3 regions of the Cedecea sp. genome follow, and region 1 is predicted to be linked to each of the others. Evidence: riboswitches for the same ligand, from Rfam matches in the RefSeq annotation. Region 1 holds a riboswitch; each other region holds the start of a gene.

The links. A riboswitch is a leader RNA that binds a small molecule or an ion and turns the genes downstream of it on or off. The one in region 1 is predicted to bind thiamine pyrophosphate.
Region 2: linked by a shared signal. The riboswitch ahead of tenA (thiaminase II) and the one ahead of thiC (phosphomethylpyrimidine synthase ThiC) in region 1 are both predicted to bind thiamine pyrophosphate.
Region 3: linked by a shared signal. The riboswitch ahead of thiB (thiamine ABC transporter substrate binding subunit) and the one ahead of thiC (phosphomethylpyrimidine synthase ThiC) in region 1 are both predicted to bind thiamine pyrophosphate.

Annotation. Positions count from the first base shown of each region.
Region 1 covers NZ_DASYBS010000007.1:6,803-10,063, reverse strand. The annotation lists gene hemE (uroporphyrinogen decarboxylase) at 1-125, opposite strand, end outside; gene nudC (NAD(+) diphosphatase) at 161-934, opposite strand; gene VGM55_RS00785 (Rsd/AlgQ family anti-sigma factor) at 1,033-1,536, shown strand; TPP riboswitch at 1,587-1,697, shown strand; gene thiC (phosphomethylpyrimidine synthase ThiC) at 1,787-3,261, shown strand, end outside.
Region 2 covers NZ_DASYBS010000004.1:6,092-9,352, reverse strand. The annotation lists gene VGM55_RS00205 (DUF1349 domain-containing protein) at 1-401, opposite strand, end outside; gene VGM55_RS00200 (LLM class flavin-dependent oxidoreductase) at 426-1,448, opposite strand; TPP riboswitch at 1,611-1,712, shown strand; gene tenA (thiaminase II) at 1,772-2,452, shown strand; gene VGM55_RS00190 (ABC transporter ATP-binding protein) at 2,449-3,189, shown strand; gene VGM55_RS00185 (ABC transporter permease) at 3,186-3,261, shown strand, end outside.
Region 3 covers NZ_DASYBS010000113.1:71,282-74,542, forward strand. The annotation lists gene thiP (thiamine/thiamine pyrophosphate ABC transporter permease ThiP) at 1-539, opposite strand, end outside; gene thiB (thiamine ABC transporter substrate binding subunit) at 515-1,498, opposite strand; TPP riboswitch at 1,529-1,630, opposite strand; gene sgrR (HTH-type transcriptional regulator SgrR) at 1,680-3,261, opposite strand, start outside.

The DNA.
Region 1 (3,261 bases):
TGAGCGCGCGTTGCCTTATATTCCGGCAAATAGCGCCCGGCCTGGCGCATCATCCACACAGGAGTGATATCTACCGGCAAGCGCTGCAGGGCGCGCAGGTAACGATCGTTCTTCAGTTCAGTCATTTTTACCTTTCCTTTAGCTGTATCGCCGCAGTCTATCATTCATAGTCCGCGCGACACAGGGCGACGGTATCTTCAATTAAGCGACGCGCCACGGTGCCCGGCGGCGGCAATAGCGGCAGTTGGTCATAGCGATACCAGCCGGCATCCAGCAGCTCTTTGGGGTCTATTTTGATTTCGCCGCTATGGTAATCCGCCATAAATGCGGTCATCAGCGACTGCGGGAAAGGCCAGGGCTGGGAAGTCACGTAGCGCAGGTTTTTCACCTGGATGCTGCTCTCTTCCATGACTTCGCGAGCCACAGCCTGCTCCAGTGTTTCACCCACCTCGACAAATCCTGCCAGCACGGTGTAAACGCCGTTGCGGTGGCGCGTATGCTGAGCCAGCAGGATATGATCGTCCTTACGGATAGCAACGATAATGCAGGGGGCGATTTGCGGGTAGTAGCGCTCGCGGCAGTGCCCGCAGAGCATCGCCCATTCGCTTTTGCTGAAGTGCATTTCATGGCCGCAGTAGCCGCAATACTTATGCGAGCGGTAAAACTCAGCCAGTTGAACGCCTCGCCCAGCCAGCTGGAACAGGCCCACATCTCGATCCAGGAGCTGGCGCAGCGAGCCCATGTCAGAGCGGCGGTTTTCACGAATCAGCCAGACGGGTTCGCCTTCCCACTCACCGATATCCAGGGCGCGGGTGCCTACGAGCTGAAATTCTTCCGCGCTGCCGTGAGGTAAGTCACCCTGTGGCAACCATATTTTTTGCTCATGGCTGACTATCCACCAACCATGATCTAAGTTTTGAATAACACGTTCCATAACCTGGTGCACATCCCCGTGTTCACTGATATAAACAATTAGTTTTTACTTTTTTGGGTTAGTTTGCGTTCAATCTTTTAACTCACGGAGTCTCAATCATGCTGAACCAGTTAGCCAATCTGACTGAGCGCGTTGGTGGTAGTAATGAGTTAGTCGACCAGTGGCTTCAGGCCCGTAAACACCTGTTGGTTGCCTATTACAACATGGTCGGGATCAAGCCTAACAAGGAATCACACACCGCGCTCGACGAAAAAGCGTTAGACAATTTTTGCCACGGCCTGGTGGATTACCTCTCGTCCGGTCATTTTAGTATTTACGAGCGCATAATCAGCAACCTGGAAGGCAGCAGCCCGCTGCTAAGTGCAGCCCAGCTCTACCCTCAACTGGAAGCTAATACCCAGCAAATCATGGACCTCTACGACTCCCATCTGGAAAACGCCATCGGCCGCGACAGCTGGGTCGAGTTTCAGCAGGCGCTGTCGGAGATTGGCGAGTGCCTTGAGGCTCGCTTCACCCTTGAGGATAAGCTAGTCCTCCTGGCTATTGATAACAACCTTGACGGCAGCGCCAGCGATGCTGCCGGGCTGGCAAGTCCAGCTTGAGTTGTTAGCTATTAACGAGTAATTTACAACTTTCCCACCGCAAGGTGGGATCATTCTTGTCGGAGTGCCGAGTGCGTTATGCACCGGCTGAGACCGTTAATTCGGGATCCGCGGAACCTGATCAGGTTAGAACCTGCGAAGGGAACAAGAGTAATTCTGTCTTTGGGTGCACCCGTTCTCGGGCGGCCCATATCCATTACTCCTTCCGTTGTCCTGACAAGCCATATCCTGATTAAACCTGGAATGAGCTATGTCTGCATCTGAAAAAAAACCAGGCCGCCGCGAACAGCGAGCTGCCGCCCAACACTTTATCAATACGCTTGAAGGCACCGCCTTCCCCAACTCTCAGCGCATCTATCTGACCGGGTCACGCGAAGATATCCGCGTCCCAATGCGCGAAATCCAGCTCAGCCCGACGCTCACCGGCGGGAGCAAAGATGCCCCGCAATATCAGCCGAACGGCGCGGTTCCCGTCTACGATACTTCCGGCCCCTATGGCGATCCCGACATCACCATAAACGTGTTAAACGGGCTATATCCCCTGCGCAGCGCCTGGATTGCCGACCGGCGTGACAGCGAAACGCTGAATGACCGCAGCTCCGCTTACACAAAAGCACGCCTTGCCGACGACGGCCTGGACGAATTGCGCTTTGAAACACTGTCGAAACCTCGCCGGGCAATAGCCGGACAATGCGTCACTCAGTTGCATTACGCCCGCAAAGGCCTTGTCACCCCAGAGATGGAATTCATCGCCATTCGCGAAAATATGGGGCGCGAGCGTATTCGTGATGCCGTTCTGCGCCACCAGCATCCCGGCGAAGGGTTTGGGGCCCGCCTGCCGGAAAACATCACGCCGGAGTTTGTCCGTGATGAAGTCGCCGCCGGGCGAGCGATTATTCCCGCCAATATCAACCACCCTGAATCAGAGCCGATGATTATCGGCCGCAATTTCCTGGTGAAGATCAATGCCAATATCGGTAACTCGGCGGTCACTTCCTCCATTGAAGAAGAAGTAGAGAAGCTGGTGTGGGCCACTCGCTGGGGGGCAGACACGGTGATGGACCTCTCAACCGGCCGCTACATTCACGAAACGCGGGAGTGGATCCTGCGCAACAGCCCGGTGCCCATCGGCACGGTGCCAATCTACCAGGCGCTGGAGAAGGCGAACGGTATCGCCGAAGACCTGAGCTGGGAGATGTTCCGCGACACGCTGCTGGAGCAGGCAGAGCAAGGCGTGGATTACTTCACCATTCACGCGGGCGTGCTGCTTCGCTATGTCCCGATGACCGCGAAGCGCCTGACCGGCATCGTGTCGCGCGGCGGTTCGATTATGGCGAAGTGGTGCCTGTCCCATCATCAGGAAAATTTCCTGTATCAACACTTCCGTGAAATCTGCGAAATCTGCGCCGCCTATGACGTATCGCTTTCCCTGGGCGATGGCTTACGCCCGGGCTCCATTCAGGATGCCAACGACGAAGCACAGTTTGCCGAGCTGCATACGCTGGGCGAGCTGACCAAAATCGCCTGGGAATACGACGTCCAGGTGATGATTGAGGGCCCGGGGCATGTACCGATGCAGATGATTCGCCGCAACATGACCGAAGAGCTGGAGCATTGCCACGAAGCACCTTTCTACACCCTCGGCCCGCTAACGACCGATATCGCACCGGGCTATGACCACTTCACCTCCGGCATTGGCGCCGCCATGATCGGCTGGTTTGGCTG
Region 2 (3,261 bases), on a different contig from region 1:
TGCAGACGCAGGCTGTCGCCTTTGCGGGTAAGACGCATCCAGAACAGATTCGCGTTGCCGGGGAAGAGGCCGGTTGCCCAGTCAGAATGCCCGAACGTGAGCACGCTGCCAATGGCCGGGGCGCCGTCGTTAAACTCGATCCCCGCTTTTAGCCAGTGGGATTCATCCATCAACAGCATGATACCAGCCTGATCGTAGAGCGCGCTAAAATCCGCTTTTACCTTCACCTGGAAGGTAAAATCCCCGCTCACATCGCAGCCATAAAAATGGCCGGAGAAGCGCTCAAAGCCGTACCACGTTTTGCGCCAAAAATCGGTTTGTTCGTCGGTGACGACAGAAAGCACGCCGTCGCCTTCACGCCAGACTTTTGGCGCATTAATCCAGTAAAAATCCGTGTTCATGGCATGACCTTTTTCTTGGTGGATTTAGCGCCAGCCCAGCGCTGGCGCAACGTGCTTCAGAATCGAGTCGATTACGTGCACGTTATAGCCCACGCCTAGCTGGTTTGGCACGGTTAACAGCAGCGTGTCGGCTTCAGCAATCGCTTCATCCTGCGCCAGTTGCTTAATGAGCAGTTCCGGCTCAGCGGCATAGCTGCGGCCAAAAATGGCCCGGGTTTGTGGCTCGATATAGCCGACCTGGTCGCCTTCTTTACCGCTGCCGCCAAAGTAGTTGCGGTCACGCTGGTCCATTAACGCGAAGATGCTGCGGCTAACGGAAACGCGTGGCTCACGCGCGTGACCAGCTTCTTTCCAGGCAGCGCGATAAGCGCGGATTTGCTTCGCCTGCTGAATGTGGAACGGCTCGCCGGTTTCGTCATTTTTCAACGTTGAGCTCTGCAGGTTCATGCCAAGCTGCGCCGCCCACACCGCAGTAGCGTTTGAGCTGGCTCCCCACCAGATGCGCTCGCGCAGCCCGTCAGAAAACGGCTCCAGGCGCAGCAATCCCGGCGGATTAGGGAACATAGGCTGCGGATTCGGCTCGGCAAATCCCTGCCCCTTCAACGCTTCGAGAAAGACTTCAGTGTGGCGCCGCGCCATATCGGCCTCGGTTTCCCCTTCGCCGGGAACGTAGCCAAAATAGCGCCAGCCGTCGATCGCTTGTTCAGGAGAGCCGCGGCTTATCCCAAGCTGCAGGCGGCCACCGGAAATCAAATCCGCTGCACCGGCATCCTCCACCATATAGAGCGGGTTTTCATAGCGCATATCGATAACGCCGGTGCCGATTTCAATACGTTTAGTTTTTGCCCCAATGGCCGCCAGCAGCGGGAAAGGCGAGCTTAGCTGGCGAGCAAAGTGGTGCACGCGGAAATAAGCGCCGTCCGCGCCAAGCTCTTCGGCGGCAACGGCAAGGTCGATGGACTGCAGCAGCGTGTCCGCCGCAGAGCGCGTGCCTGACTGAGCGGCAGGCGACCAGTGACCAAACGAGAGAAAGCCAATCTTTTTCATCGGATATCGTCCTTAGACTCGAAATCACTGGCTTACAGTGACAAAAATCAGGCCCCATGCGCCAGCAAAATCTCGCTAAAGCGCACTAAACGGAACACTGCCCATCGCCGGGCAGGAAGCTTCGACCGACGATTGTAATCAAAAAGTAAATGTCGTATAACAGGCACCTCCGAGGGGTGTCCTGTATGGGCTGAGATGGTGAAAGCCGAACCCTTTGAACCTGATCTGGGTCATGCCAGCGAAGGGACGGTCGGCAATAACGCCTCGGTTATTGCCTGTTCATACCTCTGCGCGCCCGGATCTCCACTCACACAGGAGGTCCCATGTACACCCCACTTTTCGAAAACGGTCTTTACGGACAGCTGCGTCAGCAGGCCGGTCGCCACTGGCAGGATTACGTCGATCACCCTTTTCTGCAACAGCTTGCCGCCGGAACATTGCCTGAAGCCGCGTTTCAGCGCTATCTGACGCAGGATTATCTTTTCCTGATTCACTTTGCCCGTGCCTACGCGTTGCTGGTCAGCAAACTCCGCACGCTGCCGGAAATGCGGGCCGCGACCGCTTCGCTGAATGCCATCGTCTCTGAGCTGCCGCTCCACGTTGCTTATTGTGCAAGCTGGGGGTTAGACGAGGAGCAGATGGCCACCCAGGCAGAAGCACCCGAAACCATGAACTACACACGCTATGTGTTGGATATTGGCCATTCCGGTGACGCGCTCGATCTGCTGGCCGCCCTGCTGCCCTGCGTGGCCGGCTATGCCGAAATCGGTCTTGGCCTGCTGCACAGCCCCAGCACCGTGATGGAAGATAACCCCTACGCTACATGGATCCGTAATTATGGCGATGAAGGCTATCTGACCGGCGTGCAGGCCGCCATCCAGCTGCTGGAAAACCTAGGCCGTCAACGTGGTGCACAGAGTCGCTTCGCCGAACTTTCGCAGATATTCACCACCGCGACGCAGCTTGAATCCGCGTTCTGGCAAATGGGGCTGAATGCCTCATGACCAAAAGCCTCGCCCCACCGGATATTCAGGTTCGCGATCTCAGCCTGCGTTTTGGCAGCCAGACCGTGTTTGAACAGCTGAATTTTGATATTCCCGGCGGCAGCTTCGTTACCCTGTTGGGCGCGAGCGGTGCCGGTAAAACCAGCCTGCTCAAAATTATTGCCGGGCTGGCGCCGGCCAGCTTCGGAAGCGTGATCTGCAGCGACGGCAAGCCTGTCGGTGGACGCATCGCATGGATGGGGCAGAAAGATTTGCTCTACCCGTGGCTTAGCATCGAGCAGAACGTTGCCCTGGGCTCGCGCCTACGCGGGGAGCCTGTCGACCGCCGGTGGACGGAGCATTTGATCGAACAGGTCGGATTGGGAGGGTATGCCAAAGCGCTGCCAGCCGCGCTGTCTGGTGGGATGAGGCAGCGTGCTGCCATTGCCAGAACGCTCTACGAAAAGCGCCCGATAGTGCTGATGGACGAGCCGTTTTCGGCGCTGGACGCCATCACCCGGACGGCGATTCAGGATCTTGCGGCTGAGCTGCTGGCAAGGAATACCGTGCTGCTGATCACCCACGATCCCATGGAAGCCTGTCGGCTCAGCCACCGCCTGCTGGTGCTGTCCCGCTGGCCTGCGGGCATAGACGATACGCATGTTATCGCCGGGCAACCGCCTCGTGCGCCGGACGATGTTTATCTGCTGAAAAGCCAGGCCAGCCTGCTGCAACAGCTAATGAAGGCCGCAGTATGAAGCCACAATCAGAAAGTCATGCTGTACGCCTGCGACGCGGGCTGACCGTCTTCGCCGGATTGCTGCTGCTTT
Region 3 (3,261 bases), on a different contig from region 1:
CCCTGCATATTCAGCTGGGCCGCCAGCTGGCGCTGCTCGGTGGGGATGTTATCCAGCGCCTGAAGCAGCAGGCGGGTCGCCATCGGCATATTAAAGAAAACGTGCGCCAGCAAAATTCCCTGCAGCCCATAAGGGGAGAAACGCCATTCCAGACCAAGCCAGCCGCTTAGCGTTGCCAGCCAGCCTTCACGCCCGTAAACGGAGAGAATGCCGAATACCGCAACCAGCACCGGCAGAACCAGCGTCATGGCGCAAAGCCGCAGCAGCGCCATTCGGCCAGGAAAACGGCGTCGGTACAGCGCCCGGGCTAAAAATATCGCCGGGAAAACGGAGAGTACTGCGGAAAGGAACGCCTGCCAGAAAGAGAAGCGCAGGACGTGCCAAAGGTAGCTGTCCTGCAAAAGAGCAAAGACATCCGTCTGCGGGGCGTTAAGCCACAGCGCCAGAAAAGCCGCCAGGGCTACCGCCACGACAAGCGTCGCGGCAAATAGCCCCGGACATAGCCAGCCCGGAATTAGCGGCTGACGGCGCGTTGCCATTCGTTAATCCATGCCGCGCGCTGGGCAGCCACCTGCTGAGGCGTAAATTCCAGCGTGGTTTTTGGTTTTACCAGCCCGTCGAAGCCGGCAGGCAACGCCACGTTGGTCACAGGATACATCCAGTTGCCGGTAGCAATAGTGTTCTGGAAACCTGGCGTGGTGATGAACTTCATAAACTTCTCGGCAAGTTCTGGCTGCTTGCTGTTCGCCAGCCGGCCCGCGACTTCAACCTGCAGATAATGCCCTTCGTTGAAGTCCGCTGCGGCGTAGTTATCCTTCTTCTCTTCGATGATGTGGTAGGCCGGTGACGTAGTGTAGCTCAGAACCAGATCGGCTTCGCCTTTCAGGAACAGGCCGTAAGCTTCGCTCCAGCCCTTGGTGACGGTGACGGTTTTCTTCGCTAACTTTTGCCAGGCTTCCGGGGTTTTATCGCCGTAGACTTTTTGCATCCACAGCAGCAGGCCAAGCCCCGGCGTGCTGGTGCGTGGATCTTCGTATATCACCTTCCATTTCTGGTCGCCTTCAACCAGCTCTTTCAGACTCTTCGGCGGGTTTTTTAGCTTGTTCTTGTCGTAAACGAAAGCGAAGTAGCCGTAGTCATAGGGAACGAAGGTGTTGCTCTTCCAGCCGCCGGGCACCTGCAAAGCGCTGGTTTCGACGTTAGAAGGGGCAAACAGTTTGGTTTGCGAGGCCGCATCCAGCAGGTTGTTATCCAGCCCCAGCACGATGTCTGCTTTGCTGTTCTTGCCTTCCATGCGCACGCGGTTCAGCAGCGAAACGCCGTCTTCCAGCGCCACGAACTTCAGCTCGCAGTGACAGTCGGCTTCAAAGGCTTTTTTCACCGCCGGGCCAGGGCCCCAGTCAGCGGCAAACGAGTCGTAGGTGTAAACAGTTAAAACGGGGTTAGCGAAAACGGGCGTGGCAACCAGCGCCAGCAGCGGCAGAAATTTTTTGAACACTTTGCACCTCAGTAAAAGGGGGCAAAGGAATTGAGTGAGTGTCTCAAATCCCTTCGCCGGCGTTATCCGGATCAGGTTCGACGGGTATTATCTCAGCGCGGACAAATTGTCCTGGCACCCCGTTGAGCAGGGGGGATTCTACTGACTTCCCCGGAATTACGAAAGCTGTGTTACGAAAACGTTATGGGCCAGGCGGGGCAAACCAGGCCGATTTAAAATCAAACCAGCCCAGCGTGTTCATGCGCACACCGCGCATGCTGCGCTGCCCCTCAATGCGTAACCAATGGTGAATCAACGGGATAACGTCGTTACGTTCCAGCATTTGCCTGCACCATTCCGGCAATGCCAGCGTTTTACTGTGCCAGCGTCGGGCATCGCCCTGCCAGTCGATTGGGATACATTTTTGAATCAGCGGGACTTCATACAGCTGGGCGAAAAGGGAGTATTCCAGCGGCATAGTGAAGTTCACGCTGTTCAGCCAGATATCACTTTCGGCGTCGCCCTGATGCCACTCAGCGTAATCTATCTCCTGAACAATCAGCTTCACGCCCTGCTCGGCCAGCAGTTCGGTCATGATATTGCTGATAACGCGGTGCTCTACGTGATCGCGATAGTAGGTAAGGGTGATGCTCTCAAGTCCGGCAGGCTTTGCGGTAAGCGGTCCCGGACGCGAATGGTGCCAACGTGGCAGAAGGCCGTAGGCGGGGAACCAGTACTGCTGATACTGCTCGGCAGCGCGGTAAATAAGGTTGACCGGCGAGAGAATATGGCCAATCCACTGGCGTACGCCTTCGTGAACGCCGAGCGTTGAGCGGCTATCAAACAGCAGGTAGTAGCAGCCCTCTTCCGGGCGGCTTTCAACGGCTTTTTCGCTGTCCGGCATGCCCTGAAGCTGAACGCCACAGCTGGATTCTTCTCCGACTTCAGGTAACACCCAGAAATTAACTTCGTCGATCAACGCCCGGAAACCGAAATAATCATCAAAAGCATGGATTTTTAACTGGTTTCGATTGTTGCGAGCGACGGAATAAGGCCCGGTGCCGACCGGCTGGCTGGCAAAATCGGGCATCGTTGTCCATTCACGCGGCAGGATCATGGCGTTCACGCTGCCCAATAGCCACGGCAACCAGTCATCCGGCTGGCTGAGGTGAATATCCAGCGTCCAGGTCGTCGGCGAGGTTATCTGCGTGATGTGGGCAAACAGCGGCAGGGTGTTGATGCGCTGCAGGGAAGAGATGATATCCAGCATGTCCAGCTCACGGCCGTGATGGAAATGAATGCCGGGGCGGAGGAAGAAACGCCAGCGTAAAGGGGAAATTTGCTGCCAGTGATGGGCAATATCCGCTTCCAGTTCCCCATTTTCCTCATTTATCCGCGTCAGGCCGCTGAAAATCTGGCGGGCAATGTGGGTTTCGGAGCGCCTGAGCGCCGAACCGGGCAGCAGATTCAGCAGCGGGCGATAGTAAAGGACGCGAAGGATATGTCGGCCCTGACGGAAGCTACGCCCTAAATGAGAGATAAGCATCTGCCGCACCGCGGCCTTGTCGCCGACGATCTGCACCAGTTGATCGATTCGATCCTGTTCCAGAAGATCTTCCGCCCGCTGCTGCTGGAGCGCCAGCCCGGTATACAGGAAGGTGAGCTGCGAGCGCTTGCCCCTGCCGGCTTCTGCCTGCCAGCTTAGCCAGCCCTTTTCCTGCATGGCGTTAAGCAGTGTCCGCATATGACGGCGGGAGCAGTTGAGCAAATCCGCTAAATCATTG